DNA from 4 places in the Brevibacillus halotolerans genome. Region 2 is predicted to be linked to each of the others. Evidence: riboswitches for the same ligand, from Rfam matches in the RefSeq annotation. Region 2 holds a riboswitch; each other region holds the start of a gene.
The links. A riboswitch is a leader RNA that binds a small molecule or an ion and turns the genes downstream of it on or off. The one in region 2 is predicted to bind cobalamin.
Positions count from the first base shown of each region.

Region 1 (2,206 bases), on a different contig from region 2:
GTTCATTTATACCATTTTGATAGAATTCCTTCACGATCTTATCATCCTTGAGCACTAGTAATCCATTCGTCTTTGTTCGTTGCAAAAAGTCTTCAATAGCTAATGTTTGATCTTTGTATGTATAAGTTTGGGGCAACTCTTTTTGTAATGTATCAAAATGGAAAACAGGCTGCGATGCTTCTATAGCGCGACTTGGAAAAATATTGTCCATGCTCTGAAAATTATAGCTAAGCTTATCCTTATTCAGCACGTGAATAATGTTCCAATTCCGAATTACTGCCCATATGAGGAGAAGTAATATAGCAGCAACAACGATACTTATGCTATACCACCATATTTTCTTTTTCGATAGTTGTTTACTCTTCAAGAAATACCCTCCTTTATTTACCTAATTATGGTATTTCATTTGATTATAAGATAGCGGGATATTCTTGTTCAATATATTGGGTTTTTATCCTGTTTTTAGAATATGAGGACTTATGATTTTACATTCATTCGTTTATTGCTAAACAGAACATGAAGCGGCTATTGGTTATTTTTTGTTTAGAGAGTGTATATACATGTACAAGAAGTTCAACATGATAATATCAAAGCAATAAAGTCACTACAGATATAAAATTAATAATTGTAATTTTTTAGACTATTTGTTATGTTTAAGCTGAAAATCAAATAGGTGTAGAAACAGGTGCAGATAACCTTCGTTATTTGCTTAAAAGGGAAGTTCGGTTAGAATCCGACGCTGTCCCGCAACTGTAAATGAGAGCTATTCGAAAAAATGCCACTGTTTTCATTCAAATGAAAATGGGAAGGTTCGAATCGCGATGATCATGAGCCAGGAGACCTGCCTGTTTTAGCACACACATCAGTTCCTACGAGGATAGGAGGTGTTACGTGCGAGCGATGAAACATGTGGTATTTTAAGATTTTTACATGTTTATTTGAGTTTTTCGCTTTCGCCCATTAACAACAACTTTCTTTTAGGAAGTTGTTTTTTTGCGTGTTGCGCTGCTTTGAAGTCTAGGAGGGATTTTTTGTTTGGGACAGTAGGATATTTCAGAAATTATTTCAACACAGCAATCATGAACAATCTAAGTTTAGAAAGTCCTAATTCGCTAGAAGTCATTTATGGTCTATTAGGGAATGAAATCAAGCGACAAGACGTTACAGAGGAAGTCAAAACAGATTACTATCGCAACCTTGAAAAAGCCTACAAGCTAACCAAAGAACAGTTATTTGGAATGGAGGAAGAAGAATGAACGAGCTTGAAAAATTTTCTCCTGGGCTAGACGGTGTGGTGGCTACAGAAACAAGCATTTCCTACCTTGATACCATACAAGAGGAAATCGTGATTCGGGGTTACGATCTGATTGAGCTTTCTAAATCCGTTAGCTATGTCGATATTATTCATCTTTTACTGGAGGGACGGCTTCCCGATCAGGCAGAGAAAAACTCTTTGGAAACAAGCATGCTAGAGCGAGATGAATTGCCTAGTGCGGTGTTTGAGGTTTTAAAGCTGTTGCCTGAGCAGACACACGCTATGGATGGCCTGCGAACAGGAATTTCCGTTCTGGGAGGGTATGATCATCGAATTGACGATCGCTCCATGCTTGTTAATAAGGAGCGGGCTTATCGGTTATTAGGTCAAGTTCCTAGCATAGTGGCTAATAGTTATCGGATTCTGACCAAAAAGGAGCCATTCCATCCAGACAAAAATGTACCGTATAGTGCTAACTTTTTCTATATGGTCACCGGGAGAAAGCCATCGCCGATTGAGGAAAAAATATTTGATCTGTCTTTGCTTTTGTACAGCGAGCATGAGATGCCGAATTCCACGTTTACAGCAAGGGTCATCGCTTCTACGCAATCGGATTTGTACGGAGCTTTGACGGGGGCGGTTGCTTCCTTGAAGGGTAGTCTTCATGGGGGAGCAAATGAGGCTGTTATGCACTTATTGCTAGAGGCAGGGACAATTTCCAAGTTCGAGGAGATGTTACGTACCAAGCTGTCCAACAAAGAAAAGATAATGGGATTTGGTCACCGGGTCTATATGAAAAAAATGGACCCGAGAGCGACAATGATGAAAGGAGCCTTACAGCAGCTATGTCATATAAAAGGGGACGATCTTTTATACCACATGTGTGAATCCGGTGAGAGGATTATGGAGAGGGAAAAGGGACTTTACCCGAATTTGGACTACTATGCAGCG
Region 1 covers NZ_JAPTNK010000014.1:102,803-105,008, reverse strand. Annotated here, with positions in the region: gene O0550_RS17305 (serine hydrolase domain-containing protein) at 1-367, opposite strand, end outside; cobalamin riboswitch at 667-863, shown strand; gene O0550_RS17300 (hypothetical protein) at 1,032-1,256, shown strand; gene mmgD (citrate synthase) at 1,253-2,206, shown strand, end outside.
Region 1: another riboswitch for cobalamin. It lies ahead of O0550_RS17300 (hypothetical protein); the one in region 2 lies ahead of cobJ (precorrin-3B C(17)-methyltransferase).

Region 2 (2,206 bases):
CTAGCTAAACCTACACCACGTGTACGCCATACAAAACCTAGACCTAGCTCAGAAGCCATCAGCCACATCGAATGAATAGCGCAGCTTACAGCATAATCATTATCAAGCGAAGAAGCTTCGTCGCCTTCTATGATTTGGGATGTAGCGACTATAATGAGAGGGGTGGCCAGAACATTCTTCATGGATTCTTCTACTAAATGAGGTTTGGTAGGAAAGCGTTCAAGCAAGAAATCCTGAGCTAGCTGGTTAAACCGTTCCTTAGCAGCGCCTCGAATGACATAGAAGTGCCAAGGCTCTCGCAAGCGATCATTGGGTGCTAATATAGCTGCTTCTAGAAGCTGCTCGATCTTTTCTTTTTCTACAGGGCGACCATCGTAGGCGCGTATAGCTTGACGTTGTTGTAAGGTGTGTAAGAGGGACATGTTTTAACAACCTTTCTATAATATGTTAATTATGATACTGTATATTCAAATATATTTTCCTCTATGCATAAAAATAGAAGATTTCTAATAGTATGTCAGTATACGATCTTCTTTCACCTCTTGTCCAGTCCCGTGTGGGCTAGACAGAAAAGTATGGACAATAAAATGCAAATTGGATTATGATAGAACTAATCACATAAGCTTGGGAATAAAGGAATTGTTACATGAGAAACGATTCACATGGGGAAGTTGGTGAAAATCCAACACGGTCCCGCCACTGTAATTGGAGAGCCCGTTTTTGTCACTGGATATTATAAATTTTCAGAAGACGAAAAGGAGCAGAATATTCCAAGAGTCAGGCTACCCTCTTTATTCTAACAACACCGTCAGACCTACGGCAGATGGGGAGGTGTTATGAGAGCAGTTTTGCTACAGAAGGGAATATTCCTTTCCAAAAAATAACAAGCTCATCATAACAGCACTTCTCACGTAAGTCAGACGGGGAAGCGCTGTTTTTTTTATTGTATAAAAATGTAAGGTTGATTGCAAATAAGGATAGGGGGCTTGGAGTAGATGGAGAAAGGAAAAATTCTACTAATTGGCTTTGGACCAGGACATCATGATCACATTACGCATCGGGCAAAAGAGGCTATCCTAGAATGCGAAGTGATAATTGGCTACAACACTTATGTAGATTTAATTCGAGAGCTTATTTCAGACAAAAGTGTCGTGCGTACTGGGATGACAGAAGAGGTTAGCCGTGCTCAAGAAGCGGTAAGATTGGCTGAGTTAGGTCAAGTTGTTGGCGTTATTTCTAGTGGGGATGCTGGGGTATACGGCATGGCCGGACTAGTTTATGAAGTCCTAGTCGAAAAAGGCTGGACAGAATCTACTGGGGTGAAGGTAGAGGTTGTACCTGGAATTTCATCCATTCAGTCTTGCGCGTCTTTATTGGGTGCTCCCATTATGCATGACGCTTGCACAATCAGCTTGAGTGACCATCTTACACCGTGGGAAACGATTGCTAAGCGTGTAGAAGCAGCTGCTTCTGCTGATTTTGTCATTGCGCTGTATAACCCGCGCAGTGGTCGCCGTACACGACAAATTGTAGAAACACAACAAATATTATTAAAATATCGTTCTCCTGAAACGCCAGTAGGAATCGTAAAGAGCGCCTATAGAGATCGAGAACATGTTGTAATTACAACACTTGCAGACATGCTACAGCATGACATTGGAATGCTGACAACAGTAATCATCGGGAACTCGACTACCTTTGTTTACGACCAAAAAATTATTACTCCGCGCGGATATCAACGTAAATATACGTTAAATCGCATGGATCAACCGTTAAAACCTCATGAACGCTTGCAGGAGAAGGCAGAGCCTTGGGCGCTTCACAGCCAGCCTCAGAGTGGAAATCCGGTATCTGAGTCATCTTCTGTGCAAGAAGTGGCTGTAGCGACTTCACCGCAGGCTACAATACAAGAAGCTCAGGTTTCTGATTCCGCACCATCAGCGGCGATGGAAGCCCTTTCAAATCCCAGGCAATTCTCAAGGGAAGTAGAACAGAATTCTTTTCAGGAAGAGACAGAGAGCTTTCAAGCTCCTAAACAAGCGGTAAAGGCCTTTCAATTAGCGATGGAAGCGCTTGCGTGCGTTGATGAAAAGACAGCCTTGGAGTTAAATCAGGGTATCACTCCACCACCTCGCCCGTTTAGCGGAGTTGTTGATATTTTAGAGCTAGGCGTTTCGCCTGGTGTAGCTCGTAAGAATTTTACCTC
Region 2 covers NZ_JAPTNK010000001.1:521,484-523,689, forward strand. Annotated here, with positions in the region: gene O0550_RS02265 (nitroreductase family protein) at 1-422, opposite strand, end outside; cobalamin riboswitch at 617-808, shown strand; gene cobJ (precorrin-3B C(17)-methyltransferase) at 996-2,206, shown strand, end outside.

Region 3 (2,206 bases), on a different contig from region 2:
GTCATGGAAGAAATCAATAAGCATCTATATGAAGGGAAGTTCTTGTTCAAATCTTCTACGGATCAAATTGTGCGAAGCTTTTGTTCCAATCCAAGCGGTCATGTTGTTGTAGAAAATCACAGCGGTGTAATGGCGGCTAACGGGCATGCATACAAGGATGAGAAGCTGGGGTCCCCTAACACGAACTTTGCTCTGCTTGTGTCTCATGTCTTTACAGAACCATTTGATAAGCCAAACGAATACGCGAAAGAGGTATCAAGACGAGCGAATGATCTTTCTAACGGCTCCGTGATTGTACAGCGCTTTGGCGATATAAAACGTGGGCGGCGTTCGACAGAAAAACGACTGAAAGAGGGATTTATTGAGCCAACGTTAAAAGAAGCCGTACCAGGTGATCTCGGCCTAGTATTACCATATAATACAATGAAAAGCTTAATTGAAATGGTAGAGGCACTCGATCATGTTACGCCGGGTATTGCAAGTGAACACACGCTGTTTTATGGAGTAGAAGCGAAATTCTATTCAGCACGTCCATATTTGAATCCGCACTTTGAAACAGAAATTAGTGGTTTATATGCAGGCGGCGATGGAGCAGGTTTAACGCGAGGACTTGCGCAAGCAGGAGCATGCGGCGTTCATATTGCTCGGGGAATTTTACGTCACCTGTCTTAAAATATGGAAGAATACAACTATATTTTGTCACAACAGCATGATTGTCAAGTCCATTTCTTGTGCTATAATATTTTCAAATGGGTCACATCTCATTCATGTAAATAATAATAGTTTTAGGTAATGGAAGTTTGGTGCAAATCCAACGCGGTCCCGCCACTGTGATAGACTGTTTTCCGGTCTTAAGTCAGGTCTTTTACCTAAAAACTACTGAAAGGCTAACCATTTCGAGGCGAAAGTGGTTAGTCCAAGTCTAGTGATGTTCCCGCCTCACTAGACTTTTTTTATGGAGAAAGGAGCGGAAATGGTAAGAAGAGTTTGTCAAATCGCCTTACTTATTGCACTTGCGCTGGTAAGTGTAGTGGGTTGTTCAAATAATGAAGTAGCGCAAAACACATCAGCAGAAGAAAAGGTTGAAAACAAGATCGTTGTGGAAGTTTCAAGCGATCAGGGCAAAACCAAAATTGCTGAAAAAACAATTCAATTCAAAGGGGATCAAACCTTGTATGAGTTGATGAAAACCAATTTTAAAGTGGAAGACGATAATGGATTTATCACGTCAATTGAGGATGTGAAGCAAAATCCAGCAGAGAAAAAGTATTGGTTATACGAAGTGAACGGAGCACCAGCGGTTACAGGAGCCAAGGATCTTAAAGTCAAAGATGGCGATGTCATTAAGTGGGATTTACATGCCTCCTAACCATCAAATACACAAAGCATCCCTATCCAGTGTAAGAGGCATAACGTTGCTAGCTATCTTAGCTGCCTTGTCTGTTGCTGGTCGGATTGCACTGTCGTCCATACCTAACGTACAGCCCGTGACAACATTTGTCATTCTTATGACAATTCTGATGGGACTTCGATATGGTTTGTTGCTTGCGATAATTGTGATGATTTTGTCAAATATGGTCCTAGGGATCGGGATTTGGATTATCCCGCAGATCATTGCATACTGTATAATTGTCGTGGTAACCGGTATATTTATACGTCCTGTGTTTCCAAAGCTTTCCTTGTTTGTGATGGCCATATACGCCGGATTTACAGGAATGCTTTACGGGTTTGTTAACTCTCTTTGTCAGGTACCGCTTTACGATTCAACTTATTTTCTTGCTTATTATCTAGCAGGAGTCCCCTATGATACGATGCATGCAATTGGGAATTTCGTTTTTTATTTCGTACTCACACCTCTTTTACTTCCATTGTTGTACAAATTGATAAATCAACATTTTGCTAAGTCTTGACAACTGAACAGGCACAATGCAGTGCTTGCCGAATCATATCAAACCTTTGATGCAAAAGGTTTTTATACACAAAGACGTGTATAGTGTTTTTAAAAATAACAATCAATACATAGTTGACTATATGGTAAATATAGTAGTACAGTATTGGTAGAAAACAGAATACAGGTTACACAAAGACGTGTTACTTATGTAGATAGCAAAGAGGCTTTTAAAGGGTATGCTCCCTTCTAAAAAGCCTCTTTTTTTATTCCAAATGGAGGTGTCAGCATGGATAAGGTTAGTTTTAAAACAGATAT
Region 3 covers NZ_JAPTNK010000003.1:123,960-126,165, reverse strand. Annotated here, with positions in the region: gene O0550_RS05515 (NAD(P)/FAD-dependent oxidoreductase) at 1-672, shown strand, start outside; adenosylcobalamin (AdoCbl) riboswitch at 769-921, shown strand; gene O0550_RS05510 (DUF4430 domain-containing protein) at 974-1,369, shown strand; gene O0550_RS05505 (ECF transporter S component) at 1,416-1,910, shown strand; gene O0550_RS05500 (1-propanol dehydrogenase PduQ) at 2,178-2,206, shown strand, end outside.
Region 3: another riboswitch for cobalamin. It lies ahead of O0550_RS05510 (DUF4430 domain-containing protein); the one in region 2 lies ahead of cobJ (precorrin-3B C(17)-methyltransferase).

Region 4 (2,206 bases), on a different contig from region 2:
GCCCAAAAATCCTCTTCTTCCTTACTTGTCAGCTTCATATCTATCCCTAATTTTCTAAACTCACCTTGGGTATATTCTGCGATCGCCTTCTGGATGTTGTCTGAGCTAATAAACATCAGCTCCAATTGTAGCGGTTTTCCAGCCTTCTCTCTAAATGGTTTGCCATTTACTTGTTTCCAGCCCGCTTCATCCAACAATTGTTTCGCTTTTTCTTCATCGTGTTCATACGGTTTTACATCAATCTTCGTATATGGAATGGTAGGTGCAAATAACGTATCAGCTTTTCTTTCTGTGCCGTAAAAGATATGATCGATGACAGCCTGCTTATCAAAGGCATGCTGAATAGCTAGACGTAAGTTACGCTCTTTGAGAGCTTCTCTGTTCGTATTAAAGAGTAACGCCCTTGTAGCCGTAGGTTCTGATAGTTTGGTTTCATATTTTCCCGAATCCTTCAGAAACCGGAACGAATCCTGGCTTATGACTCCGTTCCCAAAAATCAAATCAATGTCCTTCTTCTCAAAAGCGAGAACTCTCGATTCACCGTCAGGTATGACTTTAACAATCACCTTATCGACTTTCGGTTTCTCGCCCCAATACTTCTCGTTTCTTGTAAAGACAGCCCTTTCATTTTTCTTATATTCGCTTAGTACCCATGGACCTGTCCCAATCTGTGACTTGAGCCCGTCTTTAAATGTGTTTTGGCTATCAGGAAAGGCAGCTTCTCCTACAAATCGTAAAGGTCTGATGTACGTAAGCTCCTGAAGAGTTGGGTAATATGGCTTGTTCAAAATTAATTTAAACGTAAAATCGTCCACTACCTCAGTACTTTTAATTTGATTTATTAATTCCATCCATTCATGTTGGGGAGCATTAGCTAAAACCGTATCGAAATTTTTCTTCACGATTGTAGCATTAAACGGCGATCCATCCGAAAATGTAACATCTTTTCTTAGATGAAACACATACTCTTTTCCATCCTTCGATACATCCCAGCTTTGGGCCAGCCACGGTTTAAGCTCCCCGCCTTCACCGTAGTAAACGAGAGATTCATATACCATAGCTTGTGAGAACCATTGATTCGGAAAATAGGTATGAGGATTTACGTCTCCGATATCTCCAGACCAGGAAAACGTAAGAACTTTTGAACTATCTTGAGTTGCTCTATTTTCTCCTTCTTTTGTTGTGTTACCACAGCCAGCGATAATGATTGTTAGCAGCGCTACTAGTCCAACAAAAGAAGTAATAAATGCAGACCGTTTCAAATACATTTTTATCACCTTTTATATAATTTAATTATTCTAAAAATGTTAAAAAACAAAAAAACATTACCAACCAGATTAAAAAGGTCAGAAATGCCTATCGTTTATGAACACATCACATCGGTCTTTTAGCATTCAAAACACCTCCCTATCTCCCCGTAGGTCTAACAGCATTTCTAGAATAGGCAGGTCTTCTGACTTGGGTTCATCATCTCCATGCGTCTTCCCAGATATGATCCAGTGACATATTTGCATAAGACTCCCCCTTACAGCGGCGGGACCGTGCCGGATTTACACCGGCTTCCCTTTTAAGTATCCGTTATGAAACAAATACACCTATTCCACTACCATATGTAGTTTTTCCTTGGAAATATTCACTTTATATCCTTATTTTGAAAGTAGGACAAAAAGTTTACCTAGAACAAATTATATTCGTTATTCCACGTTTACGCTATATGAAATTAAAGCCCTTCTATAATTCCACTCATAAGATGGAACACTTTTGTCCAGAAAGGCTTAAGAGGATGCATCTAGGATCAGGTTCATCTATAAAAAGCGCCAATTCCTCTATAGTAAAAAAACATTGCCACAGCATGTCCCATTAACAGCTTTAGCAATGTTTTCATAGAAATCACATACCATTGTAGCTTACAAACTCTCCGTTCGGCTTACGATAGCCGCGTGGACGTTGGCTTGAGAGCTTTTCTTTTCCGATAGTAATCATCATGACTGTTTCATATCCATCAGGAATTTCTAAAATTTCCTTAATAGCACCTGGATCAAATCCAATCATTGGGCACGTATCCCAACCTTTATCTTTCGCAGATAGCATGAACAGCATCGCAGAAAGGCTTGCATTACGAATGGCTTCTTCCTTCATAAAGGATTCACCCTTACCCTCATATATCCCCGTCACAGTCTCAACGGTACGATCTAGCTCTTGTTTA
Region 4 covers NZ_JAPTNK010000003.1:313,064-315,269, forward strand. Annotated here, with positions in the region: gene nikA (nickel ABC transporter substrate-binding protein) at 1-1,268, opposite strand, end outside; cobalamin riboswitch at 1,427-1,614, opposite strand; gene O0550_RS06385 (nitroreductase family protein) at 1,891-2,206, opposite strand, start outside.
Region 4: another riboswitch for cobalamin. It lies ahead of nikA (nickel ABC transporter substrate-binding protein); the one in region 2 lies ahead of cobJ (precorrin-3B C(17)-methyltransferase).